2 regions of the Streptomyces sp. LS-MS-L19 genome follow, and region 2 is predicted to be linked to the other one. Evidence: riboswitches for the same ligand, from Rfam matches in the RefSeq annotation. Region 2 holds a riboswitch; the other holds the start of a gene.
The links. A riboswitch is a leader RNA that binds a small molecule or an ion and turns the genes downstream of it on or off. The one in region 2 is predicted to bind glycine.
Positions count from the first base shown of each region.

Region 1: another riboswitch for glycine. It lies ahead of gcvP (aminomethyl-transferring glycine dehydrogenase); the one in region 2 lies ahead of gcvT (glycine cleavage system aminomethyltransferase GcvT).

Region 1 covers NZ_JBYCLL010000001.1:1,580,016-1,594,854, forward strand. The annotation lists gene AC2XR2_RS06875 (hypothetical protein) at 1-251, shown strand, start outside; gene AC2XR2_RS06880 (DUF5999 family protein) at 600-797, shown strand; gene AC2XR2_RS06885 (LacI family DNA-binding transcriptional regulator) at 1,009-2,046, shown strand; gene AC2XR2_RS06890 (glycoside hydrolase family 10 protein) at 2,815-3,855, opposite strand; gene AC2XR2_RS06895 (carbohydrate ABC transporter permease) at 3,914-4,678, opposite strand; gene AC2XR2_RS06900 (carbohydrate ABC transporter permease) at 4,729-5,727, opposite strand; gene AC2XR2_RS06905 (extracellular solute-binding protein) at 5,734-7,029, opposite strand; gene AC2XR2_RS06910 (APC family permease) at 7,645-9,597, shown strand; gene AC2XR2_RS06915 (TOBE domain-containing protein) at 9,658-10,077, shown strand; gene gcvP (aminomethyl-transferring glycine dehydrogenase) at 10,136-13,021, opposite strand; glycine riboswitch at 13,200-13,295, opposite strand; gene AC2XR2_RS06925 (PRC-barrel domain-containing protein) at 13,418-13,795, shown strand; gene AC2XR2_RS06930 (DNA polymerase IV) at 14,184-14,839, opposite strand, start outside.
Region 2 covers NZ_JBYCLL010000001.1:6,917,173-6,932,011, reverse strand. The annotation lists gene AC2XR2_RS31070 (ABC transporter ATP-binding protein) at 1-357, opposite strand, end outside; gene AC2XR2_RS31065 (ABC transporter ATP-binding protein) at 354-1,445, opposite strand; gene AC2XR2_RS31060 (ABC transporter permease) at 1,442-2,449, opposite strand; gene AC2XR2_RS31055 (ABC transporter substrate-binding protein) at 2,519-4,270, opposite strand; gene AC2XR2_RS31050 (ABC transporter permease) at 4,330-5,328, opposite strand; gene AC2XR2_RS31045 (enhanced serine sensitivity protein SseB C-terminal domain-containing protein) at 5,664-6,458, opposite strand; gene AC2XR2_RS31040 (enhanced serine sensitivity protein SseB) at 6,598-7,389, opposite strand; gene AC2XR2_RS31035 (AAA family ATPase) at 7,531-8,199, opposite strand; glycine riboswitch at 8,394-8,490, shown strand; glycine riboswitch at 8,491-8,592, shown strand; gene gcvT (glycine cleavage system aminomethyltransferase GcvT) at 8,637-9,752, shown strand; gene gcvH (glycine cleavage system protein GcvH) at 9,851-10,228, shown strand; gene glyA (serine hydroxymethyltransferase) at 10,243-11,508, shown strand; gene AC2XR2_RS31015 (L-serine ammonia-lyase) at 11,565-12,932, shown strand; gene AC2XR2_RS31010 (protease pro-enzyme activation domain-containing protein) at 13,050-14,839, opposite strand, start outside.

The sequences.
Region 1 (14,839 bases), 5.3 Mb from region 2:
CGGAGGTGATGCAGCAGCCCTACCAGCCGCGCCTGCTGTCGATCCCGGCCCTGTACATGCTCGCGCTGTGGCTGCACGGCGACTGCGCGGCGGACGCCGCCACCGGCCGCCTCGCCGCTACCGACCTGCTCGTCCCGCTCGCCCCGGCCCCGCCCGGCATCGCGGCTCACCGTCCGCACCGGGCCGCCGAACTGCTCCCGGTGCTCACCCACCGACTGACCCCGGCTCCCCTGCTGAGCTCGCCGGCCTGAAGATCTCAGCCCGACCCCTCGTACCCCGCCCCGAATTCCGGGTAGCGGGGTACGACTGCGTTTACGTACGTCATTAGGGTCACCATTTGCTCGTACGAGCACACAATTGCTCGGAAGAGCCGAACGCGGGGCTGACTCCAGGTGGACTAGCCCTTTCCGGCCCCCTCGAACCACCCGAAGGGACAGTGCAGTTGGGATGAACCGTCCGGCCGGGTGACGCGTCTCCAACCTGTGAAGAAGTGGTGATGCGAAATACCTGCGGATTGACGCCCGTGGGGCAACACTGGGTTCAGACTGAGCAATCACACGGGGGACATCATGACCACAACACAGCGAAAGATCCCACCAATGTGCCAGCACCAGCCACCGTGTCCCACCGCCGACTCCGCCGACCGGGAATCCGCCCGCCTTCTGGCGCACCACCCGGAGCAGGGCTGGAGCCTGCTGTGCAACGGCGTCCTGCTCTTCGAGGACACCGGTGAGCTCCTGCCCGACGGCCGGGTCATCGCCCCGCACCGCCCGCTCGCGGGGGCCACGGCGGCCTGAGTACGGCCGGGCGGCCGCGCCGCCGTACGGCCGTACCGTCCGGAGACCTTGAGGGGCCGGCTCGCAGCGACAGTCTGCGCACCGGCCCCGACGCATGTCCGAGGCCGATCACTCCCTGTGATGCCTTGTATATGGACCCACTTTTCCGGAAGACTCCTGGAAGTTTTCGAGGCTCGGAAGCCTTCGGGGGCTACGACGCGGAGGTGGGCAAGTGACAGCAGGCGAGGCCGGTGCCGAGCCCCGGGGCAGGGTCACCATCACGGAGATCGCCCGGCAGGCCGGAGTCTCGGTGCCGACGGTGTCCCGGGTGGTCAACGGCCGCTCGGACGTCTCCCCGCGGACCCGCGCCCGGGTCGAGGAGCTGCTCCAGCGGTACGGCTACCGCAAGCGCCCGGCGGCCCCCGGCACCCGTGCCGCCCTGCTCGACCTGGTCTTCAACGACCTCGACAGCCCCTGGGCCGTGGAGATCATCCGGGGAGTCGAGGAGATCGCCCACGCCGAGGGCGTCGGCACAGTGGTCTCCGCGATCCACGGCCGCTCCGGCGCGGCCCGCGAGTGGATGCGCAACCTGCGCGCCCGGGCCTCCGACGGGGTCATCCTGGTCACCTCGGCCCTGGACACGGACCTCCACGACGAACTCCGCGCCCTCGGTGTCCCCCTGGTCGTCGTGGACCCGGCCGGCTCCCCCTCGCTCGACGCTCCCACCATCGGAGCCGCCAACTGGTCGGGCGGACTGGCGGCCACCGAGCACCTGCTGTCGCTGGGCCACCGCAGGATCGGCCTGATCGCCGGACCGCCCCGACTGCTGTGCTCCCGGGCCCGCTTCGACGGCTACCGGGCCGCCCTGGAAGGCGCCGGCCTCACCCTCGACGAGTCGCTGGTCGTCCCCGGCGACTTCCACCCGGAGTCCGGCTTCGCCGGCTGCGAGAAACTCCTCGGCCTCCCCGAGCCGCCGACCGCGGTCTTCGCGGCCAGCGACCAGATGGCCCTGGGCGCGATCGAGGCCCTGCGGCGGCGCGGCCTCAGGGTCCCGGAGGACATGAGCCTGGTCGGTTTCGACGACCTTCCGGAAGTCCGCTGGTCTGCACCCCCCTTGACCACGATCCGCCAGCCCTTGGCCGACATGGGCAAACTGGCCGTCCGCACAGTCCTCAAACTGGCCCGCAACGAAGTCCCCGACACCCCCCGAGTCGAACTGGGCACAGAACTGATACACCGCGCAAGCACGGCCCCTCCAAGGCCCCACTGACGAAGCCACGGGCACGGTGCAGGTCGTACACCCCAACTGTCCGAGCCGCGCGCCCAGGACCGGCCGTAAAGCCACCGCCCCTCCAGCACCCACCGTCCAACCCGCCACAGACGAAAGCCGCCGAGCGGGAGCGCCACCAGTGCGCCCGCCGACACCCCGTGGTGCACTGGGGGGACCGCCCTCCGGCCACGCCACGGACGGGTCATCGATACCCCGGAGCCACCGCACCTCCCGTCAACGAACCCGCGGCCCGAAGGCCAGCGCACCCCCACGCCCCACCGGCGAACGCGCCACGGCGACCATCCAGGCGGGCGACTTCGACGGGACAGCTGGCCGGGCCTGGTCCCGTTCCGCGGCAGCCGGGCCCCGGGCGACGACGACCCGCTCGCACCGAGGCCACCATCTGGCGGGGGCCGATCTCCCGGGACGGGAAGCCGACCGCGACGCAGGACTTCGGCTCCTGTGCACGGGTACCACCAACCGCTCCCCGACGACGCCCGGGGCGGAGCCACCGCACCGACCTCACGAGGTGTCCCCGCCCCGAGATCGATCACCCCCGCCGCGGCCCGCCCCCAGCCGCTCTGCCGGACCACCCGAGGGTGCGACCCACCCTCAGATCGCACCCCCATCCCCGCGGCGGTCAGGCGTACCGATGGCCGCGCCCAGATGTCCGCCCAAACGGCGAAGACGGGACCCCCGCCCCGGACTTCCCCCACCCCCGTCACTCATCGCCGCCCTGCACCCCCCCGGCCGGGACCCGCACCGCCCTTACTTCAGCGCCCCCCTGATCGCGAAGTACGCCGGCTTCGGCTGGAGTTGCTCGTCCCACGGCAGCGCGGCGCCCTGGCCCTCGAAGAAGGCCGGGATCCAGCTGTACTTGTCGGTGTAGTCCCACACCGTGATGCCGACACACCGCCGCACCGCGAGGCACGCGTCGGTCAAGTCGGCGTACCACTCGGCCTGTTGGGCCAGTTTCTCCTCTGTCGCCGGAAGGATCATCCGGATGTCGACCTCGGTGAGCGCGGTGTCGAGGCCCAGCTTGCCGAAGCGGCGGAGGTTGTCCTCCAGGGTGGTGGGATAGCCGTACTGGAGCGCCAGATGCGCCTGGAGCCCGATGCCGTCGAGCGGGACACCCTGCGCCTTCAACTCCTTGGCGAGGTTGTAGTACGCGTCGCTCTTCGCCCCGATCCCCTCGATGTTGTAGTCGTTGAGGTACAGCTTGACCTTCGGGTCGGCCTGCCGCGCCCAGCGCAGCGCGTCCGCGATGTACCCCGGACCGAGCGTCTTGTAGAAGACGGTCTCGCGGTACGTGCCGTCCTCGTTGAACGCCTCGTTGACGACGTCCCAGGCGAACACCTTGCCCCGGTAGTGCCGCACCTCGGTCTGGATGTGCTTCTTCAGTACGGCCCTCAGCTCCCCCGCCGTCCACTCCCGCGAGGTGATCCAGTCGGGCAACTGGCTGTGCCAGACGAGCGTGTGGCCGCGCACCTTCTGGTGGTTCGCGCGAGCCAGCCGCACGATCTCGTCTCCCTTGGAGAAGTCGAAGACCCCCTGCTGCGGCTCGGTCGCGTACCACTTCATGCCGTTGCCCGGCGTGATCTGGTCGAACTCGCTGCCCAGGATCTCCTTGTACGGCTCGTCGACGAGCTCGGGATTGTCGGTGGCGCTGCCGAAGTACCGGCCGTGGCGCTCGGCGAGATCGGCGAGCGTGGCCGGCTTGCCGTGGGCCTCGGCGGCGGGTGCGCCGAGCCCGGCGACGACCAGGCCCGCGACCAGGACTCCGACGAGTCTGAGACGGTTCTTGCGCATGGGGCGACTCCTCACGTGCGGGGGTGGGTGAGCCGTACTTTTCTCGTAGGCGCCGGTGTCAGCCCTTCGTGGCACCGGCGGTCAGGCCGCCGACGAGCTGGCGCTCGGCGACCGAGTAGAAGGCGAGGGCGGGCACCATCGCCAGGACGAGATAGGCGAAGACACGGGCGTACTCCGCGGAGTACTGCCCCTGGAACTGCTGCACACCGACGGGCAGCGTCCACCACGTGTTGTCGGTGAACACCAGCAGCGGCAGCATGAAGTTGTTCCAGCTGGTGACGACGGCGAGCACCGACACCGTGCCGAGCGCCGGCCGTGCCATGGGCAGCAGCACCCGCCAGAAGAAGCCGAAGGAGGAGCACCCGTCGAGGGTGGCCGCCTCCTCCAGCTCGCCGGGGATCTCCCGGAAGAAGGCCCGCAGGATGATGATCGTCATCGGCAGCCCGAACGCGGCCTGCGGCAGGATCACGCCGAGCGGGTTGTCCAGCAGGTCGAGCGAGCGCAGCAGCAGGAAGAGCGGGAGCACCGCCACCGCGAAGGGGAACATCAGCCCCATCGTGAAGAGCGTGAACAGCGCCTCCCGGCCGCGGAAGGCGAAGCGCGCGAACGAGAACGCGGCCAGCGCGGACAGCGCGACCACCAGCACCGTCGTACCGACGGCGATCAGCGTGCTGCTGCCGAGCAGCCGCCAGAAGTCACCGCCGCCGAGGATGTCGGTGTAGTTGCTGGTCAGCCATCGCTTCGGCAGCCCGAAGGGGTTGCTGGAGAGCTCGTCGGTGGACTTGAAGCCGGACAGGACGGCGTAGACGAGGGGGACGACCATGACGGCCCCGACGAGCAGCAGGATCGCGTGCAACGGCAGGTTCTTGCGGATCACTTCCCGTCCCCCCTCATCGTCGTGGTGGCCCCTTCGAGGTCGCGGCGGAGCACGAACCGCTGGTAGGCGAGGGCGAAGACGAGGCAGATGCCGAACATGACCACGCTGATCGCGCTGGCGTAGCCGACCTGGTAGCGCTTGAAGCCGTACTGGAACATGGTCACGGCCATCGTCTCGGAGTGGTGGTCGGGCCCGCCCTGGGTGATCACCCAGACCAGGTCGAACAGCTGGATCGCCCCGATGACGGACAGGAAGACGCTGATCCTGAGGGTGGGCGCGAGCAGCGGCAGGGTGACGTTGCGGAACCGCTGCCAGGCACTGGCCCCGTCGATGAGCGCGGCCTCGGTCAACTCCCGTGGGATGGACTGGAGTCCGGCCAGGTAGAGCATCATGTGGAAGCCGAAGTACTTCCAGGTCATGACGAGGAAGAGCGTCGCCATGACGTACGACGGGTCGGCGAACCACAGCCCGCCCACGCCGTCGAGCCCGACCGCGCCCAGGACGTGGTCGGCGAGACCGTCGTCCGGCGCGAAGACCATGCTGAACAGCACGCCCGTGATCGCCTCGGACAGGACGTAGGGCGCGAAGAACAGCATCCGGTAGACGGCCCGGCCGCGGAACTTCTGGTTGAGCAGGACCGCCATGGCGAGCGCGAACGGCAGCTGGAGCACGAGGGAGAGCAGGACCAGGACCAGGCAGCGCCACAGGTCACCCAGGAACACCGGGTTGTCGAACAGGTCCGTGAAGTTGTCCGTGCCGACGTAGTCCGAGGGCATGCCGAAGCCGCCCCAGCGGAAGAAGGCCGCGTACAGCGCGAACAGCATCGGCAGCAGGACCATGCCGATGAACAGCACCAGGGCGGGCAGTTGGAAGCCGACCGCGGTGAGCCAGTGCAGCACCCGCCGCCGGCCCCGCCCCCGGGCCCTGACTGATTCCGGGGGCGGGAGTTCGGTGCCCGGACCGCTCCGCTTGTCTGCGAGGAACGTGGAGGTCATCGCGGGCTACTGCTCTTCCTTCGCGGTCTGCGTGATCGACTGGGCGACCTGTTCGGGGGACTTGGACCCGGCGATCAGCGCGGCCACGCTGTCGTTGACCTCCTGGCCGACGGCGGGCGCGTACGCCTGGTCGAGGTAGAGCTGGAAGCCGGTGGCGGCCTTCAACTGGGCCTGTACGAGCTTGAGGTTGGGGTCGGTCATGGCCTTCTCCGCGTTCGGCAGCACGGGAAGGACGCTGGTCTTCTTGACCAGTTCGAGTTCGGTGGCCTCGGAGGCGAAGAACTTCAGGAAGTCGACGGCCGCCTGCGGGGCGCCCCGGCGCAGGGCGTGTCCGCCGCCGCCGCCGAACACCTCGGTGATGGCACCCTTGCCGCCCTCGACCGCGGGGAACGGGAAGAACCCGAGGTCGGCGCCGAGTCCCTTGCCGGAGTCGGCCTCCACGGACGGGGCCCACTGGCCCATCAGTTCCATGGCCGCCTTGCCGTTGCCCACGGCGGCCGCCTGGCCGGTCGGGGTGGAGTAGGCGGCGTTGAGGAAGCCCTTCTGGAAGGGCTGGAGGTCCACGAGCTCCTTGAGGTGCCGCCCGGCCTCGATGAACCCGGCACCGGTGAAGTCCTTGTCCTCGCTGGCCTTCTGGAGGGCGTCGATACCGGCGGTGCGCATCGCGAGGTAGGCCCAATAGTACATGCCGGGCCACTTCTCCTTGCCCGCGAGGGCTATGGGCGTGATGTTCTTCGACTTCAGCTTGCTCACGGCCTCCAGGAAGCCGCCCCAGGTGGTGGGGGGTTCGCTGACACCGGCCTGCTTGAAGAGCTTCTTGTTGTACCAGAAGCCGATCATGCCCATGTCGAACGGAATGCCGTAGACCTTGTCGTCGAAGATGTACGGCTCCTTGGTGACCTTCAGCAGACCGTCCGCCCACGGCTTGGTCCGGTCGGTCAGGTCCTCGACGAGCCCCGCGTCGACCTGCTGCTTGAGCACGCCCCCGCCCCAGGTGTGGAAGATGTCGGGGAGCTTCCCGGAGGCGGTCAGCGCCGTCATCTTCGACTTGTAGGCGTCGTTCTCCAGCTGGACGATCTTTATCTTCACCTTGGGGTTCTGAGCCTCGAACTTCTTGGCGAGGCTCGCCCAGACACTCTTCGCCGGCTCGGTGGTGGAGATGTTCCACCACTCCACCGTGGTCGTCCCGTCGGACGAACCTCCGTCCGAGTCGCCGCCACAGCCGGTCAGTGCCGTCATACCGATACCGGCCGCGGCGGACGCCGCCAGAAAGCCACGGCGGGACAGTGCCGGGTCGCCCATTTTGCGCTCCTTGGGTACGGGACGGAGACGTCCTTGTCCGTCCTGCGTTTCGAAAGTTTCGGAAGAGATCCAGAAAGCTTCGCTGCTGCCGCACCCTAGAGACAGCTACTGAAAGGTGGCAACCCCCTGTGCACAGGGAATGTTCGGAGGGCGGGCCCTCAACTCGTCCCACAAGGCGTCCGCTTCAGCGGCCGGAGGGTTCTTGCGATCGGTCCGGCCGACCCGGCACCCCCGATGCCGTACACGGCGACCATCCGGCCGACGACAAACCGAAGTCGCCCCCAGGGAACGCCACCGGACCCGAAACATTCGGCTACGTCAGCGATCCTTACGAAGAAACGGAGCGAGCCCCCCTCGCGAGCCGCACATCCCGCCGCCTCACGGACCCCCTTCTCCATGACGCTGCGTATCCGCCCGGGGTGGTTCCCCGTTGTCCGAGGTCGTCGGAGGTCCTTCGAGGTGGACGGTGGGATGGGCGAAGAGGGCCCGAGTCTTAACGGAAGCTTGACGCCCATACGCCCTCCATCCGGGGGCCCAAACGTCACTCTCCGCTTACGCTGGTCCCGCCGTCAGCAGGGCGGCCGCAACTGAGCCGCACCTCTGGAGCACCCCCCGATGGCCACCACCGAACAGCCACCCGCCAGTCGCCTGCGCTCCTGGATGCTGGAGGGCTTGTCCGACATGGGCAAGCCGGGCGGCCACACGGGCCCGCACGCCGATCCGGAACCCGCGCACCGGGGCCAGCGCTGGTGGCGGGTGATGTGCCTGACCGGCGTCGACTACTTCTCCACCCTCGGCTACCAGCCCGGCATCGCCGCGCTCGCGGCCGGCCTCCTCTCCCCCATCGCGACCATCGTCCTCGTGATCGTCACCCTGGCCGGCGCCCTGCCCGTCTACCGCCGGGTCGCCGAGGAGAGCCCCCGCGGCGAGGGCTCCATCGCGATGCTGGAGCGCCTGCTGTCGTTCTGGCAGGGCAAGCTGTTCGTCCTGACCCTGCTCGGCTTCGCCGCCACCGACTTCCTGATCACCATCACCCTGTCCGCGGCCGACGCCTCCACCCACCTCGTCGAGAACCCGCACCTGACCAGCACCCTGCACAACCAGCAGATGCTCATCACCCTGGTCCTGGTCGCCCTGCTCGGCGCGGTCTTCCTCAAGGGCTTCTTGGAGGCGATCGGCGTCGCGGTCGTCCTGGTGGGCATCTACCTCGCCCTGAACGTCGTCGTCGTGATCGTCGGCCTGTGGCACGTGATCACCGCCGGCCATGTCGTCACCGACTGGTCCAGCGCCCTGACCGCCGAACACGGCAACGTCTTCGTGATGATCGGCATGGCCCTGATCGTCTTCCCCAAGCTCGCGCTGGGCCTGTCCGGCTTCGAGACCGGCGTCGCCGTCATGCCGCACGTCCAGGGCGACGACGGCGACACCGAGGAACGCCCCACGGGCCGTATCCGCGACACCAAGAAGCTGCTCACCACCGCCGCCGTGATCATGAGCTGCTTCCTGATCGCCACCAGCTTCATCACCACCCTGCTCATCCCGGAGAAGGACTTCGAGTCCGGCGGTCCGGCCAACGGCCGCGCGCTGGCCTACCTCGCCCACGACTACCTCGGTGGCGTCTTCGGCACGGTCTACGACGTCTCGACCATCGCGATCCTGTGGTTCGCCGGCGCCTCCGCCATGGCCGGCCTGCTCAACCTCATGCCCCGTTACCTGCCCCGCTACGGCATGGCCCCGCACTGGGCCCGCGCCGTGCGCCCCATGGTCATCGTCTTCACCCTGATCGCCTTCCTGGTCACCTGGCTCTTCGACGCCGACGTCGACGCCCAGGGCGGCGCCTACGCCACCGGCGTGCTGGTCCTGATCAGCTCGGCGGCGATCGCGGTGACCATCGCCGCCCGCAAGGCCGGACAGCGTGGCTGGACGATCGGCTTCGCGGTCATCTCCGCGGTGTTCCTCTACACGACCGTCGTCAACGTCATCGAGCGCCCCGACGGCGTGAAGATCGGCGCCTGTTTCATCGCCGGCATCATCCTGGTCTCCCTGCTGTCCCGCCTCGCCCGCGCCTTCGAGCTGCGCGTGACCAGCGTGACCCTCGACGACATGGCGGAACGTTTCGTCCGGGACATGGCCAGCCGCAAGATGCGCTTCATCGCCAACGAGCCCGACTCACGCGACAAGGCCGAGTACCGGGACAAGATCGAGCAGATCCGCGAGGACAACGACATCCCCGGCGAGGACTTCGTCTTCGTCGAGGTCACGGTCCTGGACCCCTCCGAGTTCGAGGCGGGCCTGACCGTCCGCGGCGAGGTCCTGCACAACCGCTACCGCGTGCTGACCCTGGAGTCCTCCTCCATCCCCAACGCCCTGGCGGCCCTGCTCCTGCACGTCCGGGACATGACCCGCTGCACCCCCCACATCTACTTCGAGTGGACCGAGGGCAACCCCTTCCACAACTTCCTGCGCTTCTTCCTCTTCGGCCAGGGCGAGGTCGCCCCGGTCACCCGCGAGGTCCTGCGCGAAGCGGAACCGGACCGCGCCCGCCGCCCCCGCGTCCACACCGGCTGACCCGCCACGCGCGGACTCCGCTCCCCGCCGCGCCCCCGCGCACGCCCTACGTTGATGCCCATGACCCTGAGCATCCGCAACCAGCTCCCCGGCACCGTCACCACCGTCACCCGGGGCGAGGCCATGGCGACCGTCAAGATCCGCCTCGACGGCGGCCAGGAACTGACGGCCGCGATCACCCTGGACGCCGTCGAGGACCTCGGCCTCGCCCAGGGCTCAGCCGTCCGCGCCCTGGTGAAGTCGACGGAGGTCTCCCTCGCCACGGCCCTGGTCCGGGGTGTGTCCATCCGCAACCAGCTCCCCGGCACGGTCACCGCCGTGGCCACGGGAGCCGCCATGGCCACCGTCAAGGTCGCCGTGGAGGGAGGCGAGCTCACCTCCGCGGTCACCGCGGACTCCGCGACCGAGCTCGCCCTCACCGCCGGCACCCCGGTCGTCGCCCTGATCAAGTCGACCGACGTGTCCCTGGCGACGGTCTAGAAGCGACGCGAACGCAAAGAGGGCCCCGCCGGAACGGGGCCCCCTCCGCACCTCGACCTCAGTCCTCGTACGCGTCCAACGGCGGGCACGAGCACACCAGGTTCCGGTCGCCGAACGCCTGGTCGATCCGCCGTACCGGCGGCCAGTACTTGTCCGCGACCGAGACACCGCCCGGGAAGACGGCCTCCTCACGCGTGTACGCGTGCTCCCACGCCCCGCCCAGCGCCCCGGCGGTGTGCGGAGCGTTCCGCAGCGGGTTGTCGTCCGCGTCCCACTCCCCCGAGCCGACCTTCTCGATCTCCGCGCGAATGGCGATCATCGCCTCGCAGAACCGGTCGAGCTCGGTCAGGTCCTCGGACTCGGTCGGCTCGATCATCAGCGTCCCGGCCACCGGGAACGACATGGTCGGCGCGTGGAAGCCGTAGTCGATGAGCCGCTTGGCCACATCGTCCACGCTGACGCCGGTCGCCTTCGTCAGCGGCCGCAGATCGATGATGCACTCGTGCGCGACGAGCCCGCCCGGTCCGGTGTAGAGCACGGGGTAGTGCGGCTCGAGCCGCTTGGCGATGTAGTTGGCGGAGAGCACGGCCACCTGCGTGGCCCGCTTAAGGCCCTCACCGCCCATGAGCCGCACGTACGCCCACGAGATCGGCAGGATGCCCGCGGAGCCCCAGGGGGCCGCGGAGATGGGCCCCACGCCCGTCTCAGGACCGGCGGCGGGCTGCATCGGGTGGTTCGGCAGGTACGGCGCCAGGTGGGCCCGCACGCCCACGGGACCCACGCCCGGGCCACCGCCGCCGTGCGGGATGCAGAAGGTCTTGTGCAGGTTCAGGTGCGAGACGTCACCGCCGAAGTGCCCCGGCTTGGCCAGTCCCACCAGCGCGTTGAGGTTGGCCCCGTCGACGTACACCTGACCGCCGGCCTCGTGCACCTGCGCGCAGATGTCGGCGACGTGCTCCTCGAACACGCCGTGCGTCGAGGGGTAGGTGATCATCAGCACGGCGAGCTCGTCGCGGTGCTGCTCGATCTTGGCCCGCAGGTCCTCGACGTCGATCTCGCCGTCCTCGGCGGTCTTCACGACGACGACCTTCATCCCCGCCATCACGGCGCTCGCGGCGTTGGTCCCGTGCGCGGACGACGGGATCAGACACACGGTCCGCTGCTCGTCACCGTTGGCCCGGTGGTACCCGCGCACGGCGAGCAGCCCGGCCAGCTCACCCTGCGACCCGGCGTTCGGCTGGAGGGACACGTTGTCGTACCCGGTGACCTCGGCGAGCCGCTCCTCCAGCTCCCGGATCAGGGTCAGGTAGCCCTCGGCCTGCTCGGCGGGCGCGAAGGGGTGCAGCTGCCCGAACTCGGGCCAGGTGACCGGCTCCATCTCGGTGGTCGCGTTGAGCTTCATGGTGCAGGAGCCCAGCGGGATCATGCCGCGGTCGAGCGCGTAGTCGCGGTCGGCGAGCCGGCGCAGGTAGCGCAGCATCGCGGTCTCGGAGCGGTACTGGTGGAAGACGGGGTGGGCGAGGAAGTCGTCGCCGCGCAGCAGCGCGTCCGGCAGCGCCTCCTCGGTGGCCGCGTCCAGCGCCTCGATGTCACCCTCGACCCCGAACGCGTTCCACACGGCGCCCACCTGGGCCCGCGCGGTGGTCTCGTCACAGGCGACGGAGACGTGGTCGGCGTCGACGAGGTGCAGGTTGACCCCGTTCCGCCGTGCGGCGGAGACGACCTCGGCCGCCTTCCCGGGCACGCGCACGGTGAGGGTGTCGAAGTAGGCGCCGTGCACGACCTCGACCCCGCCGGCGGTGAGCCCCGCGGCGAGGAGGTTCGCGTACCGGTGCGTCCGCCGCGCGATCGCCTTCAGCCCGTCGGGCCCGTGGTAGACCGCGTACATCCCGGCCATGACCGCGAGCAGCACCTGCGCGGTGCAGATGTTGCTGGTCGCCTTCTCCCGCCGGATGTGCTGCTCACGCGTCTGGAGAGCGAGCCGGTACGCCTTGTTGCCGTCGGCGTCCACGGACACGCCCACCAGCCGCCCGGGCAGGCTGCGCGCGAACTTCTCGTGTACGGCCATGTAGCCCGCGTGCGGCCCGCCGAAGCCCATCGGCACCCCGAACCGCTGCGTGGTCCCGACCGCGATGTCCGCCCCGAGCTCCCCCGGCGACTTCAGCAGCGTCAGCGCGAGCAGGTCGGCGGCGACGGTCACGAGCGCGCCGAGCTCATGAGCCTGGTCGATGACCGGCTTGATGTCGCGTACGGCCCCGGAGGCACCGGGGTACTGGAGGAGCACGCCGTTGATCTCACGCGCGGCGATCTCGGCCGGGATGCCCCGGCTCAGGTCCGCGACGACGACCTCGACCCCGGTCGGCTCGGCGCGGGTCTCGATGACGGCGATGGTCTGCGGAAGGGCGTCCGCGTCGATGAGGAAGAGCCCCTTCTTGTTCTTCCCCATGCGCCGGGACAGGGCCACGGCCTCCGCGGCCGCGGTTCCCTCGTCGAGCAGCGAGGCACCGGAGGTCGGCAGCCCGGTGAGGTCGGCGACCATGGTCTGGAAGTTCAGCAGCGCCTCCAGGCGCCCCTGCGAGATCTCCGGCTGGTACGGCGTGTAGGCGGTGTACCAGGCCGGGTTCTCCATCACATTCCGCAGGATGACGGGCGGCGTGAAGGTCCCGTAGTACCCGAGTCCGATCATGGAGTCGAGGACCTGGTTCCGGTCGGCCAGCGACCGCAGCTCGGCCAGCACCTCGGCCTCGGTGCGCGCACCGGGCAGCTCCAGGGCATCGGCGTTCTTGATCACGTCGGGCACCGCGGCGGCGGTCAGCTCGTCGAGCGAGCCGTATCCGACCTGGGCGAGCATCTTGGCCCGCGCTTCGTGGTCAGGACCGATGTGACGCTGCTCGAACGGGATCCCCTGCTCGAGCTCTGCGAGCGGAATGCGGTGGGCGGTCATTGCGGAGGCCTCCTGGTCTGACGCGACCTTCGAGGGGTACCCCGGCGCGGGTACCCCGACGGCCTCCCCCTCTGTCATCTCAACCTGAGAGCTTCACCGGTCGCCCGAGGGCCACCGGCTTTCACCGTCGGTGAGAGCGGAAGCCGCCGTCGACACCCGCCCTGCTTTCCAGAGTGACCTCGTCCGTGCGGTACGTGAGCCTGAGAGATTCCGGGGAGGATTTGCTCCTTCGGCGCCTCCGATGTTGTCTGGAGGACTCTCCCGCACGGGGTCGACAGCCGCCTGCAAGCCTACCAGCGAGGTTCAGGTCGGGCGTTCGAGTGGCCGCCCACTCCAATGTGCTCTTTCGTAGTGCTTACGACCGCTTCGGATGAGTTGCGACCAAGTGGAGGGCCCGTGCAGACCGACATCGATCCGCGCAACCTGATCGGCCGCAAGGCGTTCGACCGCAACGGCACCAAGATCGGCACCGTCGACGAGGTCTATCTCGACGACGCGACCGGGGTCCCGGAGTGGGCGGCCATACGTACCGGCCTGTTCTCCCGCGACGCCTTCGTCCCCCTGGAGCCCAGCGAACTGGTCGAGGGCAGCCTGAAGGTCCCCTACGACCGCACCCTGATCAAGGACGCCCCCGACTTCGGCGTGGGCCGCCACCTCTCCCCGGCCCAGGAACTCCAGCTCTACCACCACTACGGCCTGCACCTGTCCCCACCGTCCCCCCTCCCGGACCGCCCCTTCGGCAAGGTGGCAGGCACGGAGGACGCAGAGACCTGACACCCGGCCGAGAGCCCTCGCCCCCCTCCCACTCCCCCACGATGTCCGGCGCAGGGCGAGCACCCACCTCCAGAGCCCACGAGCCGACCCCCACGCCCAGCCGACCACCCCCGGCACACGCCCACAACGACCAGCCGACCACTCCCCACGAGCAGCCCCACCACGCCCCCACTCCCCGCACCAACCGGCAGCCGCACCACGCCGACTCCCCCCAACCGCCCAGCGGCCCCGTCACACCCGAACTTCCCCACCACAGCCGGCGCCCCGCCACACCCCCGACTCACCCACCACCCAGCGGTCCCGCCACACCCCGACTTCCCCCACCACCCGACAGCCGCCGACGGCGCTCAGCCCCCACAGGGGCCACCCGCACCCGACGACGAAACCGTCACGGGTGGTGCGGGTGGGAACTCATCCCCGACGTCCCCTCAACCAGCGGCAACGGCTCAGCCACCTCCAGCCCAGGATCGTCGACAGAAAACGTCCGCACCCGCCCCGGCAGGGAATCCGGCGTCTCGAACCGCACGGTCACCCGCCCCAGCCCACTCCCCTGCACCCACCCATGCCCGTACTCGGCGTGCCGCACATCGTGACCGGCCACCCACCGCCGCTCGGACGCCGTCCGGGCCTCCACCACAGCCACCTCCCCGATGTCCTCCTCGGCGACCTCGACCCGCTCCCCCGCGGCCTGAGCGAACAGATCCTCCTGCGTGAAGTCGGCGAGCCCCGAAACCCCCACCCCCAGCAGCCGCACACCCCCGGTGGAATCCACCCCCTCCAGCAACCGCAGAGCGGCCTCCCGCACCACCGCCGGATCATCCGTGGGCCCCCGCAGCGTCTCGGACCGCGTCAGGGTCGAGAAGTCGTACCGCCGCACCTTCAACACAATGGTCCGCCCCGACAACCCGGCCCCCCGCAACCGCCGCACACACCGGTCCGCCAGCCGCTGCACCTCGAGCCCCACCCGGACCCGGTCATGGATGTCCACGTCGTACGTGTCCTCCACCGACACGGACTTCGTCTCCCGCTCCGCCACCACGGCCC
Region 2 (14,839 bases):
GGTGTGCCGGGGGTTCAGGGAGCCGTACGGGTCCTGGAAGATCATCTGGATGTCCCGCCGCAGCGGACGCATCCCGGCCGTGTTCAGCCGCGTGATGTCCTGGCCCTCGAAGTGGATCGTGCCGCCGGTCGGTTCCTGGAGGCGGGTGATGACCCGGCCCATGGTCGACTTGCCGCAGCCCGACTCGCCGACCACGCCGAGCGTCTCGCCCTTGCGGACCTCGAAGTCGATGCCGTCGACCGCCTTGACCGCGCCGACCTGCCGCTGGAGCACGCCCTTGCGGATCGGGAAGTGCTTCTGGAGGCCCTCGACCTTGAGCAGGACCTCGGAGTCGGCGGCTTTCTTCGTCTCACTCACAGCTTCGGCGCAATCTCTTCGGTCCAGATCCGCGTGCGGTCCTCCTGCGAGAGGTGGCACGCGGAGAAGTGCCCGCCGCCGACCTGCTGGAGCTCCGGGCGCACGGTACGGGTGACATCGCCCTTGGGGATGTCCGCGTACGGGCAGCGGGGGTGGAAGGCGCAGCCCGAGGGGACGTTGATGAGGCTCGGCGGCTGGCCCTTGACGGGGATCAACCGCTCGGACGTCTCCCGGTCGATGCGCGGCATCGAGCCCAGCAGGCCCCAGGTGTACGGGTGCTGCGGGCGCTCGAAGACGTCGTCGACACTGCCGCGCTCCACGCACCGGCCGCCGTACATCACGAGGACGTCGTCGGCGATCTCGGCGACCACACCCAGGTCGTGGGTGATGAGGACGACCGCGGAGCCGAACTCCTTCTGCAGGTCCCGGATCAGGTCGAGGATCTGCGCCTGGACGGTGACGTCGAGGGCGGTGGTCGGCTCGTCCGCGATGAGCAGCTCGGGGTTGTTGACCAGCGCCATCGCGATCATCGCGCGCTGACGCATACCGCCGGAGAACTCGTGCGGGTAGCTGTCGACCCGCTTGCCGGGCTCGGGGATGCCGACCCGGTCGAGCATCTCGACGGCCCGCTTGCGCGCGGTCTTCTTGTTGACGTCGTGGTGGACCCGGTACGCCTCCACGATCTGGTTGCCGATCGTGTAGTACGGGTGCATCGCGGACAGCGGGTCCTGGAAGATCATCGCCATCTCGCGGCCGCGCAGCCGGCGCACCTCGTCCGGGTCGGCGGAGACCAGCTCCTTGCCGCCCAGCCAGATCTCGCCGGACATCTGCACGTTCTTGCCGCGCGCCCCGAGCCGGTGCAGGCCCATGATGGCCAGCGAGGTGACGGACTTGCCGGAGCCGGACTCGCCGACGATGCAGAGGGTCTTGCCCTTCTCCACCTGGAAGCTGAGCCCGTCGACGGACTTGACCAGGCCGTCGTCGGTCGGGAAGTGCACCTTGAGGTCGCGGACCGCGAGGAAGGCGTCGGGAGCGTTGCCGGGCCCGGGCTCGCCCAGGGCGGCACCGGTCTTGGAGAGTTCGGTCACGAGAGCCTCACCCGCGGGTCGGCGGCGGCGTACAGCAGGTCCACCAGGAGATTTGCGACTACGACGAAGATGGCGGCCAGCAGCGTCACGCCGAGGATCGGGGGCAGGTCGTTGTCGGTGATGCCCTGGACCGCGTACTGACCGATGCCGGGCAGCGAGAAGACGGTCTCGGTGATCACCGCACCGCCGAGCAGCAGACCCAGGTCCATGCCGAACACGGTGATGATCGGCGTCAGCGCTGCCCTCAGGCCGTGCCGACCGACCACGTTGCGCTCGCGCAGGCCCTTGGCGCGGGCCGTGCGGATGAAGTCCTCGTTCATCGTCTCCAGCATGCCCGAACGGGTCAGCCGGGCGTAGATGGCGGAGTACAGCAGAGCGAGCGAGCACCAGGCCGGGAAGAGCGTGTTGGCCCACTGGGCCGGGTTCTCCGTGAACGGCACATAGGTGCGGCCGAAGATCGGCCACTGGTAGGTGAAGAGCAGCAGCGCCAGGTTGCCCGTGAAGAACATGGGCAGCGAGACACCGGCGAGCGCGACGCCCATGAAGCTGCGGTCGAAGAAGCTGCCGGGCTTGAGCGCGGAGATCACACCGATCACGACACCGGAGACCAGCCACAGCACGGCGGCACCGAGGGCCAGCGACGCGGTCACCGGGATGCGCGAGGTGAGCTGCGGCCAGACCGCCTCGTGGGTCTTGAAGGAGTAACCGAAGCACGGCGCGTCGCAGTGCGCGGTGGTGGGACCCAGGTTGTAGGTGGCCCCGGACACGACACCCTTGATGAAGTGCCAGTACTGGAGGTACAGGGGGTCGTCCAGACCCAGGTTCTGCTTGACCGCGAGGATGTCCGCCTTCGACGGGCTCTTCCCGAGGTACTGCTGCGCGAGCTGGTCGGCGGTCTGACCGGCCATCCGTGGCAGCAGGAAGAAGATCGCGAAGGTGACCGCGGTGACGACCAACAGCAGGATCACTGCCGCGAACGTCCGACGGAGGATGTACGAGATCACGGGGACCGGCGCTGGTGCCCGTGGGCCGCGAAGCCCACGGGCACCAATGCCTTCACCTGCCTTCCGGGGCTACTTCTTGGTCGTGCCGATGTTGAGGTAGTCGTACTGACCGCTGAAGGCCGCCGAGGACACCAGGTTGGTGAAGCCGGCCGGACGGTACAGCAGGACCTTGAAGTAGGTCAGCGGGACCAGCGCCGCCAGGTCCATCGCACGCTTGTCGATCTGCCCGTACAGGGCGTTGCGCGCGGTGTCGTCCTCGGTGGCGATGGCCTTCTCCAGCATCTCGTTGATCTGCTTGTCGTTCAGATACGAGAGGTTGGTGTTGCCGGACGCGCCGATCGCGTCACCGTGCAGGATCTGCTGGAGGAAGCCGTAGCCGGAGGGCCAGTCGGCACCCCACTGCATCATGTGCAGACCGATGTTCTGCTTCTTGTCGAAGCTCGGCACACCCGCGTAGTCGGTGAAGTACTTGCCCGACGGGTACTGCTTCATGCTGGCGTTGATGCCGACCTTCTTCAGCGAGGCGATGATCGCGGTGGCCGCGTCGATCTCCTGCGGACGGTCGCTGCGCGCCGAGATGTTGGTGCTGATCGTCGACTTGCCGCAGGCCTTCAGCTGCTCCTTGGCCTTGGCGACGTCACCCTTGTTGCCGGTGGTCGCGTAGACGTCGGCCTTCTGGTAGCCGGGGATGTCCGGCGGCAGGACGGTGGTGGCGATGTCACCGCGGATCGGGCCGCCCTCGGCGGTCTGCACGGAGACCTTGTCGATGGCGTACTCGACGGCCTTGCGGCACTCGACCTTGTCGAACGGCGCGACCTGGGTGTTGATCGCCATGTAGACCAGACGGCCACCGTAGGTGTTGTCCGTGTTGGCCTTCAGGTTGGAGTCGTTGACGACCTTCGCCTGGGTCGCGGCCTGGACGCCGGTACCACCGAGGTCGATCGCGTCACCGGCCTGGACGTCCTGGTCGATCGTCTCGGCGTTGACCTTCAGCTTGACGACGATCTTGTCCGGGTACTGCTTGCGCAGCGGGTCGGTCTTCGCGTCCCAGTTCTCGTTGCGCACGAGGACGGCCTGCTGGCCCTCCTTGTAGCTCTGGAACTTGTACGAGCCCGAGGAGACGATGCTCTTGACGTAGTCGACGCCGGTGTCCTTGGCCTGCGGGACCGGAGCCGTCTGCGGCGTGGCGACCAGGTAGTCGAACTCCTGGAAGGGGCGGTTGAGCTTGAAGACGATCGTGGTGTCGTCCGGCGTCTCGATGGACTTCAGGCCCTCGGCGCTCTTGTCCTTGTAGGGGCCCTTGTACTTGTCGCCGCCCTCGAGGAACTGCTGGAAGTAGTTCGGGCCGAGGGAGAGCACGTCACGCGCGAAGTTCGAGCGCTCGACGGCGTACTTGACGTCCTTCGAGGTGATCGGGGTGCCGTCCTGGTACTTCAGACCCGAACGGATCTTGTACGTCCAGGTCTTGCCGCCGTCGCTCGGCTGGCCGGCGCTCTCGGCGAGGTCCGGGACCAGCTTGTTGCCCTCCTCGCCCGGACCGGGCTGGAAGGTCATCAGCGGGCGGGCGTACAGCCGGCTGAGGTTGTACATGTAGGCGTAGTACGTGTTGCCGGGGTCGAAGGAGTCCGGGACGTCGGAGTACTCGTACGTGACCGTCCCACCCTTCTGGGTGGAGGCGTTGACGACACCCTTGGTCGCTGCGTTGGCCCCTGCCGACTTGCTTCCGTCTCCACCGTCGTTGTCATCGGCCTTGCTGCAAGCCGAGAGCAACAGGCTCGCACTGCCGATGGCCGCCACTGCGGCCAGCGCTGACCTTCGCATGATGGTCTGCTTCCCCTTCAATTGTCGGAAATCTTGTGGACTCTCACCGCGGCCGCGGGTCAGCGGCTGCGCGGGTCGAGAGCGTCGCGGAGACCGTCGCCGAGCAGGTTGAACGCCAGGACGGTCACGAAGATGGCCAGACCAGGCACGATCATGAACTGGGGGTCGACCTGGTAGTAGTCGACCGCCTGGTTGATCATGCCGCCCCAGGACGCCTGCGGAGGCTGGATGCCGACGCCGAGGAAACTGAGGGACGCCTCGAAGAGGATGTTGGTCGGGATGAGCAGCGTCGAGTAGACGATGATCGGGCCGACGAGGTTCGGCAGCAGCTCCCGGAAGAGGATGTAGGGCCCCTTGGCCCCCATCCCCCGGGACGCGTCGACGAACTCCCGCTCGCGCAGGGCCAGCGTCTGGCCGCGCACGATGCGGCCCAGATAGGGCCAGTTGAAGAAGCCGATGATGAAGATCAGCACGCTGATGTGCAGCGGCAGGCCCTCGAGGCCGAAGGCACCGCCCTGCAGGGTGGCCGAGATGGCGATGGCGAACAGCAGCAGCGGGAACGCCAGGAAGGTGTCCATCAGCCGGCTGATGATCGTGTCGACCCGGCCGCCGTAGTACCCGGCGACCACGCCGAGGACCGCGCCGATCGTGTTGGACAGGATCGTGGCACCGAAGGCCACGACCAGGGAGACCCAGGAGCCCTCGAGGATGCGGGTGGCGATGTCGCGGCCGAACTTCGGCTCGACGCCGAGCGGGTGGTCCCAGCTCATGCCGCCCCAGTCGCCCTTGGGCAGCGAGGTGTTGGGGTCGATCAGATCCTGGTGCAGGGCGTTCGGGTCCAGCCCGAAGAGGGCCTGGATGGGACGGGACAGCACCGCGACCAGGATCAGCAGGATGACGATCACGCCACCGGCGACCGCCACCTTGTCCCTCTTGAAACGGGACCAGGCGATCTGCCCCAGGGAACGGCCCTCGATCTGCCCCTTGCCGGCCCCGGCGAGGACAGCCTCAGGCTGCGCCTCGGCCTGCGCCCCGGTGGTCTCGATCGGTGCGGTCACAGTGACCCGACCCCTCTCGCCGGTGGTGACCGGCCTACACCTGCCGTGGATTACGGCTTTGTCGACTTGCTCAGCTCACAGGAACATCTGATCCTGCGTCTGCCTGGGGAGTCTTCAGCTTCGCTGCGATCACCCGCCAGGCCTGGCGAGGAAAGTATGCGTAACCGTGATGCAGTACGAGGGATTCCGTTATCCGAACAACGGGTAACGCCTCCCGGACGCATGCCAGTTGGGACAGAACGGCACAATAAGCGACATCGGTGATGATCCGCCGCTATCTACGCGCGAAGAAATGTGGCTGTTACGTAAACGAGCCGAACGGGTTGCTTTGACTCTCAGTAACCGCCACGGGCCGGCGGGTAGCCGTACCCCGCCGCCGGGGCCTGGACGGGAGCGCCGTGCGCCTCACGGTCGTAGAAGGGCCGGGCCCCCGCGCGCATCCACAGCGCCACCGGGTCGTACTCGTCGGACATCGCCACGGTCGACACCGGCAGCCCCTCCGGGACCGCGCCGATGGACTGCTGCATCATCGCGCGCACCGAGTCCACGGCCGACGGGCTGGTGTCGTACACATCCAGGCCGATGGCCAGATACGGCGCCCCCAGCGCCGGCTGCACCCAGGCGCGGCGCAGCGAGCGGACCGCCGGGGTGCGGTGGGCGTTCTGCACGAGCAGGGCGTAGAACTGCGGGACCTCGATACCGGGCTCCGAGAGCCGGAGCGGGCCCGCGGGCTGGCGCTCCAGGCCGGTGGCGATGCGGCGCAGGTCGAGCCAGGGGATGCCGACGCCACCGCCGGGGGCGTGCGGGTTCAGCCAGAGACCGTAGTGGTCGGGGTAGAGGGTGCGGGCGACGTCGATGCCGTCGACGACCTCGTAGGAACGGTTCCAGCCGCTCGCGGAGAGCTCCTGGGCCGAGGTCACGCAGGGGGCGTAACCGTGGCCGTCGACCTCCATGTTTCCGTACTGGGCGTCCGGGGAGCCGGACTGGCCGTGCCACAGCAGCATCCAGATCTGGCCGGCGGTCGGGGTCGCGAGGGCGCGCAGCAGTGCCTCGTAGGCGTCGTAGCGCCCGGGGGTCACCTGGCGCAGCATGTGCTCGACCGAGCCGGTCGCGGTGCCGCTGGCGCTCACGTCGTATCGCCCCTTCTTGAAAGTTCCCCGAGTATGAAACCAGCTTAAGCGCCTACCGGGTGGGGACCTGTGCGTCGTCGGCGGGTGCGCGTTGTCCGTGGCTGGTCGCGCAGTTCCCCGCGCCCCTGAGCGGGTTCGACTAGCCCTGGGTGTAGAAGGGCCGTACCTGTCCTCGCATCCAGTGGCCCACCGGGTCGTCCGCCACGTCCAACAGGACCAGGTTGACGGGCCACTTCACCGGGGTCGTGCCCAGCGCCCGGCCGAGGGCGTCCATCGGGAGGGTGCGCAGGTCGCCCTCCCACTGGGAGAGTTCGACGCCGACGAACATGACCGGGTCGGACGTCTCGATGGCGGCCAGGCAGCGGCGGGCGGTGAGGACCACGCCGGTCGCCGCGAACTCCGCGGACGCGGCCGCGAGGAAATCGACCGGGTCGTCCTGCCAGTCGGGCTCGTAGAGCTTGACGCGGCCGCCGGTGTTGGGGCCGTCCAGCGGGGTGCGGCCGACGCGGCAGAGGTCGGCCACCGCGGCGGGCGGGAGCGGGACGCCGACCACGCCGTCGGGGTTCACGGCGATGCCCACGTGCGGGGGCAGACCGCGGGCGAACTCCACCGCGGGGGCGATGGTGTACGACAGGTGCGAGCCGACGACCTGGCGGAACTGCTCCTCGGAGCTGAAGACCGGGACGAACGCCTGGCCCCCGAGCTCCAGCGTGGGCAGGTCGAGGGGGCCGCTGTGCGGGCCGCCGCCGTTGGGCAGCGGGACCCAGACGAAGCTGCGGCCCAGCACCTCGATGATCCGGCCGCCCGCCGAGGGCATGCCGAGGGAGGCCGAGAGCACCTCCTCCAGCTCGTTGCCGGGCCACCCGCCGTGCGGGTGGGGGTGTGCCGACTGTGCCGGGAAGTCCGCGGGAAGATCCGCCGGGAAGTCCATCTGTCTGACCGCCTGCTGTGAACCGCTGATGTGGCTGAAAGGCTAGCGGGTGCGGACGGTGTGTGGCTCAGCCCGTGAAGCGGATCGCCTGCGGGGCATGTGGCTCAGCCTCAGCAGCCGAGCCGCCGCGAGGCGTATGGCTCAGCCCGTGAAGTCGATCCGCCGTAGTACGTCCGCCGCGTCCCGGTCGATCAGCACCGCCGAGCCGCAGCCCGGGGGCAGGTCGCCGCGCTCCACGGAGCGGATCAGCCGGGCGGCCGCGCCCCGGTGCCGCAGGAAGGCGTACCGCGAGACGCCCCGGCCGCGCTCGCGCTGGCCTTCCAGCGCGGTGTCCGCCGTGACGTCGAGGAGCAGCAGGTGCAGGGTGCCGCCGCGGCGCCGGGCCTCGCGGGCCAGCCAGCCGCGCACCCAGGTCTGGGTGCCGCAGTCGTGCACCACCACTCCCCCGCCGGAGCGCAGGGCGCGGCGCAGTCCGGCGTAGTGCGCGAGCCGGACCAGGGGGCGGTAGACGGCGTACGGCAGGAAGCGGGACAGCCGGCCGTCCCAGCGGTCCCGGGTGTCCTGGGAGTCGATCCGGGTCCCCGTGACCGCCCGCTTCATCAGGGTGGACTTGCCGCTGCCGGGCAGGCCGGTGATGACGACGAGGTCCTCGGGACCGAAGAGCAGGGCGTGCGGGCCGTGGCCCGCGCGGTCGCGCAGGTCACGGACGACCGGGTGGGCGCCGCGGGCCTCGACGGCCGGGGCCGCGGGCTGCTTGGGCAGCGCGATGCCCGAGGTCGTCGCGTACGCGGTGGTCCTGTTCACCGTCATCGTCCTCCTCCGGGTTCAGGGCTTCCCCTCCCCACCGAGCGTAAAGAGAAGGTAATGGATGATCTCTCGCGTTTCTGTACGCGTACCGCCACAAGCCGGTTACAGAAGGGGACCGGGAGGGTGCGCCGGGTGCGGCCCTGCCGTCGGCCTCCGATGCGTGCAATGATGTCCGCGCCAACTGCATACCGGCCGTTTGAATCCGCGCGGGAGAGTCCCGGGTACATGTACCCGGGCGCCGAAGGAGCAAGTCCCTCCCTTGAATCTCTCAGGCCCCGTTACCGCGCGGGCGAGGCACATCTGAAAAGCGGGCCGCCGACGCCGGTGGCCCCACCCACGGTGCAAGCCATGTCCTTCATGGCGAACCTCTCAGGTTCCGATGACAGATGGGGAGGAACGACCTCGCCCGTCATGCCTTGGATTCTGGAGACGACCGCTCTATGACCAGTTCTGCGCCCCGGCACACCGCGCTCGACGCCCTGCACCGCTCCCTCGGTGCCACGATGACCGACTTCGCCGGCTGGGACATGCCCCTGCGCTACGGCTCCGAGCGCGACGAGCACAACGCGGTGCGCACGAAGGCCGGGCTGTTCGACCTCTCCCACATGGGCGAGATCACCGTGACCGGTCCCCAGGCCGCCGGACTGCTGAACCACGCCCTCGTCGGCAACATCGCCTCGGTCGGTATCGGCCGGGCCCGCTACACCATGATCTGCCAGGAAGACGGCGGCATCCTGGACGACCTGATCGTCTACCGCCTCGCCGACACCGAGTACATGGTCGTCGCCAACGCCTCCAACGCCCAGGTCGTCCTGGACGCGCTGACCGAGCGCGCGGCCGGCTTCGACGCCGAGGTGCGGGACGACCGGGACGCCTACGCCCTGATCGCCGTACAGGGGCCGGAGTCCCCCGGGATCCTCGCGTCGCTGACCGACGCCGACCTGGACGGGCTCAAGTACTACGCCGGTCTGCCGGGCACGGTCGCCGGGGTGCCGGCGCTGATCGCGCGCACCGGCTACACCGGGGAGGACGGCTTCGAGCTGTTCGTGGCGCCGTCCGACGCGGAGACGCTGTGGCAGGCGCTGACCAAGGCGGGCGAGGGCGTCGGACTCGTCCCCTGCGGGCTGTCCTGCCGGGACACGCTGCGCCTGGAGGCGGGCATGCCGCTCTACGGGCACGAGCTGTCCCGCGAGCTGACCCCCTTCGACGCGGGCCTCGGACGGGTGGTGAAGTTCGACAAGGAGGGCGACTTCGTGGGCCGCGCGGCCCTGCGTGAGGCCGCGGAGAACGCGAACCACGAGCCGCCCGTCCTGGTCGGCCTGATCGCCGAGGGCCGCCGGGTCCCCCGCGCCGGGTACGCCGTCGTCGCCGAGGGCAAGGTGATCGGCGAGGTCACCTCCGGGGCGCCCTCCCCCACGCTGGGCAAGCCGATCGCGATGGCCTACGTCGACGCCATGTACGCCGCGCCGGGCACGACGGGTGTCGCGGTGGACATCCGGGGCAGCCACGAGCCGTACGAGGTCGTGGCGCTGCCGTTCTACAAGCGCCAGAAGTAGCCGCCGTAGGCGATGCTGAGCGCACAGTCGCTGCTCACGCACGCCTTCCGCAGTCCCCCCTTCATCAGCACTTTCCCGCGTACAGGAGAATTCAGGCCATGAGCAACCCCCAGCAGCTGCGTTACAGCAAGGAGCACGAGTGGCTGTCGGGCGCCGAGGACGGCGTCTCGACGGTCGGCATCACGGAGCACGCGGCCAACGCGCTCGGCGATGTCGTCTTCGTCCAGCTCCCCGAGGTCGGTGACACGGTGACCGCGGGCGAGACCTGCGGCGAGCTGGAGTCGACCAAGTCGGTCTCCGACCTGTACTCCCCCGTCTCCGGTGAGGTCACCGAGGTCAACGAGGACGTCGTCAGCGACCCGGCGCTGGTGAACTCCGCCCCCTTCGAGGGCGGCTGGCTGTTCAAGGTACGCGTCGCGGAGGAGCCGGCCGACCTGCTCTCCGCCGACGAGTACACCGCCTTTTCCGCCGGCTGAGGAGTCCGCACCTGATGTCCGCACTGAACACCCCCCTGCACGAGCTCGACCCGGAGATCGCCGCCGCGGTCGACGCCGAGCTGGACCGTCAGCAGTCCACCCTCGAGATGATCGCCTCGGAGAACTTCGCTCCGCTCGCGGTCATGGAGGCGCAGGGCTCGGTCCTCACCAACAAGTACGCCGAGGGCTACCCGGGCCGCCGCTACTACGGCGGCTGCGAGCACGTCGACGTGGCCGAGCAGATCGCGATCGACCGGCTCAAGGAGCTGTTCGGCGCCGAGTACGCCAACGTGCAGCCCCACTCCGGTGCCTCCGCGAACCAGGCCGCGCTGTTCGCGCTGGCCCAGCCCGGCGACACCATCCTGGGCCTGGACCTGGCGCACGGCGGTCACCTGACCCACGGGATGCGGCTGAACTTCTCCGGCAAGCAGTTCGACGTGGTCGCGTACCACGTGGACCCGGCCACCGGTCTGGTCGACATGGCCGAGCTGGAGAAGCTGGCGCGCGAACACCGCCCGAAGGTGATCATCGCCGGGTGGTCGGCGTACCCGCGCCAGCTGGACTTCGCGGAGTTCCGCCGGATCGCCGACGAGGTCGAGGCGTACCTGTGGGTCGACATGGCCCACTTCGCGGGTCTGGTCGCGGCGGGGCTGCACCCGAACCCGGTCGAGCACGCGGACGTGGTCACCTCCACCACCCACAAGACGCTGGGCGGACCGCGCGGCGGGATCATCCTCGCCAAGCAGGCCTTCGCGAAGAAGCTGAACTCGTCCGTCTTCCCGGGCTTCCAGGGCGGTCCCCTGGAGCATGTGATCGCGGCGAAGGCGGTGTCCTTCAAGGTCGCGGCCTCGGAGGAGTTCAAGGAGCGCCAGCGGCGTACGGTGGAGGGTGCGCGCATCCTCGCCGAGCGTCTGACGGCCGACGACGCCCGGGAGGCCGGGGTCAACGTGCTCTCCGGCGGCACCGACGTGCACCTCATCCTCGTCGACCTGCGCGAGTCCGAGCTGGACGGCAAGCAGGCCGAGGACCGTCTCCACGAGGTCGGTATCACGGTCAACCGCAACGCCGTCCCGAACGACCCGCGCCCGCCGATGGTCACGTCGGGCCTCCGGATCGGCACGCCCGCCCTGGCCACCCGCGGCTTCACGGCCGAGGACTTCGCCGAGGTCGCGGACGTGATCGCTGCGGCGCTGAAGCCGTCGTACGACGCAGACGCCCTGAAGGCCCGGGTCAAGGCCCTGGCCGACAAGCACCCGCTGTACCCCGGCCTCAACAAGTAGTTCCCCGGCGGGGGCACCCGACGACGTGTGCCCCCGCCCTTTGTGAAGGAGTTCCCGTGGCCATCTCGGTCTTCGACCTGTTCTCGATCGGCATAGGCCCGTCGAGCTCCCACACGGTCGGCCCGATGCGCGCGGCCCGTATGTTCGCCCGCCGCCTGCGCAACGAGGACCTGCTGCCGTCGGTCGCCTCCGTCCGCTGCGAGCTGTACGGCTCCCTGGGCGCGACCGGCCACGGGCACGGCACCCCGAAGGCGGTGCTGCTGGGACTGGAGGGGGCGTCTCCTCGTACGGTCGACGTGGCGACGGCGGACGACAGGGTGGCCGAGATCCGGTCCGAGGGCCTGCTGAAGCTGCTCGCCGAGCACGAGATCGCCTTCTCCTTCGACGACGACCTGGTGCTGCACCGGCGCAAGGCGCTCCCGTACCACGCGAACGGCATGACGGTGTGGGCGTACGACGCCTCGGGGGCCGAGCTCCTGTCGAAGACGTACTACTCGGTGGGCGGCGGCTTCGTCGTGGACGAGGACGCGGTCGGCGAGGACCGCATCAAGCTCGACGACACGGTGCTGAAGTACCCCTTCCGCACGGGTGACGAGCTGCTGCGCCTGACCAAGGAGACCGGCCTGTCGATCTCCTCGCTCATGCTGGAGAACGAGCGCGCCTGGCGCACGGAGGACGAGATCCGGGCCGGGCTCCTTGAGATCTGGCGCGTCATGCGGGCCTGTGTGTCCCGGGGCATGTCCCAGGAGGGCATCCTGCCGGGCGGTCTGCGGGTGCGGCGGCGGGCCGCCATGACGGCTCGTCAACTGCGGGCGGAGGGCGACGCGTTGGCCCACTCCATGGAGTGGATCACGCTGTACGCGATGGCGGTCAACGAGGAGAACGCGGCCGGCGGCCGGGTGGTGACCGCCCCGACGAACGGCGCGGCCGGCATCATCCCCGCGGTCCTGCACTACTACATGAACTTCGTGCCCGGCGCGGACGAGGACGGCGTGGTCCGCTTCCTCCTCGCGGCCGGCGCCATCGGCATGCTCTTCAAGGAGAACGCGTCCATCTCCGGCGCGGAGGTGGGCTGCCAGGGCGAGGTCGGCTCCGCCTGCTCGATGGCCGCGGGCGCGCTGGCCGAGGTCCTGGGCGGCTCCCCCGAACAGGTCGAGAACGCGGCCGAGATCGGCATGGAGCACAACCTGGGCCTGACCTGCGACCCGGTCGGCGGACTGGTCCAGATCCCCTGCATCGAACGCAACGGCATGGCCGCGGTGAAGGCGGTCACAGCGGCGAGGATGGCCCTGCGGGGGGACGGCTCCCACAAGGTGTCCCTCGACAAGGTCATCAAGACCATGAAGGACACGGGGGCGGACATGAGCGTGAAGTACAAGGAGACTGCGCGCGGGGGGCTGGCGGTGAACATCATCGAGTGCTGAGGGGCGGGGTTCGGGCAGCCCCTGCGTTCACGGTGGTGCAGGTGTCCCAGGACCTGTTCGCTACGATGCCCCGCCGGTCCAGGCCGGCGGGGCATCGTGGTCGGGTTGTCGGTCGGGTCAGCTGATGTAGCCGGCCACGTCCGCGAGCACGTTGGTGGTGCTGTTCGTGTAGAAGTCCACCTTGCCGTCCGAGCCGACGGGCACGATCACCTGGTTGGCGATCGTCCTGCCCTGGGCCCAGTTCAGGTTGGAGGCCGTCGGACGGCTGCCGCCGTCGGCCCAGGCGGTGAGGTAGCCGCTGCCGGTGGTGCCGGTGACGGTGACGGTCAGGACCACGGCCTTGACGCCGGTGGACGGGATGGCGTCGCGGCCCGAGATCTGCACGGCCAGCGTCTTGCCGGAGCCCAGCGCCGTCGTCTGGCGCGTGTCCAGCAGGCGCAGCGGGGTGACCGTCTGGAAGGTCGCGCCGCTGGTGGAGAAGTAGCCGGAGACGTCGGCGATCACGTGGCTGGTGCCGTGCACGTAGATGCTGACGTTGCCGTCGCTGCCGATCGGCACGGTCACCAGGTTGGGGATGGTGGTGCCGGTGGCGGACCAGTTGACGTTGGACGCGGTCGGGCGGGTGGCGCCTTCGGGGTAGGCCTCCAGGTATCCCCCGCCGACGGTCTGGGTGGCCGTCAGGTTGAGGACCACCGAGGTGGCGCCGGTCGGTACGCCGCCATGGCCGCGGACCTTGAGGCTGATCACCGCGTTGGTGATCTTGCTGGTGGTGGAGATGCCGACCTTGGAACGGGTGTCCAGCAGACGGGCCGGGGTCAGGGCCGTGTACTTGGAGCCGGTGGTGCCGCTGGTCCAGTAGCCCTGGACGTCGGCGATCAGGTGGGTGGTGCTGCTCGTGTAGAGGTCCACGACCCCGTCGGCGGCCACCTTCACGGTCGCCGACGCGGCGATGGTCTGGCTCGCGCCGGTCCAGTTGAGGTTGCTGGTCGACGGCTTGCTGGTGCCGTCGGCCCAGGCGATCAGCGAACCCGAGCCGGTGGTGCCGGTGACCGTCAGGTTGAGCACGACGGCGGTCACGCCGCTGCTGGGGATGCCCCCGGCGCCCTCGACCTTGACCGGGGCGGTGCCGCCCGCGACCAGGGGCTTGGTGCTCGGAAGGGAACTGAGGCCCCAGCCGGTGCCGTTGCGGGTGTCCAGCAGGCGCTTGGGGCTGCTGAGCGCGTGGAAGGTGGAGGCGCCGGTGGCCGCGCTGCCCTGGGCCGGGCACAGGGCGGAGGTCAGGCCGGCCTCCCTCGGTGAGCCCAGGCCGGTCACCTCGTCGTAGCCGGCCGTGGCCGTGTAGCCGGTGGCGTAGACGGAGTTGTTGCCGCTGGTGACGTCCCAGAAGTCCGTCGGGTAGCTGCCGCGCGCGGCCCGGTAGAGGGCGTTGTTGAGGAAGCCGACCCGCCCGTTGGCCTGGCAGGCCGTGCCGGCGTTGGCCTGGACGACCGCGGCGGCCCAGGTCGGGGCCGCGGCACTGGTGCCGCCGACGATGCCGGGCACAGGGCTGGAGGATTCGCTGTCGTCCTGGAAGTAGACCGGGTACCCGTCGGCCGGGTCCGCCAGGGCGGAGACGTCCGGGACGGCCCGCTTGGCGGTGGTGGCGACACCGCCCTGGTAGACGACGGGCGCCCAGCGTGCGGAGACCCCGCCGCCGGTGCCGCCGTCGGCGTTGCCCCAGGTCGTCTGGGTGCTGGTGCTGCCCGAGGTGGTCATCGTGGTGCCGCCGACCCCGGTGACGTAGGGCTGGCTGGCGGGGTCGTCGACGGCCTTGGCCGTGGAGCCGGTCGCCCGGTAGCAGTCGCTGGAGCCGTCGTCGCCCGAGGCGGCGACCACGCTCTGCCCCTGGGCGGCGGCCTCCGCGAAGA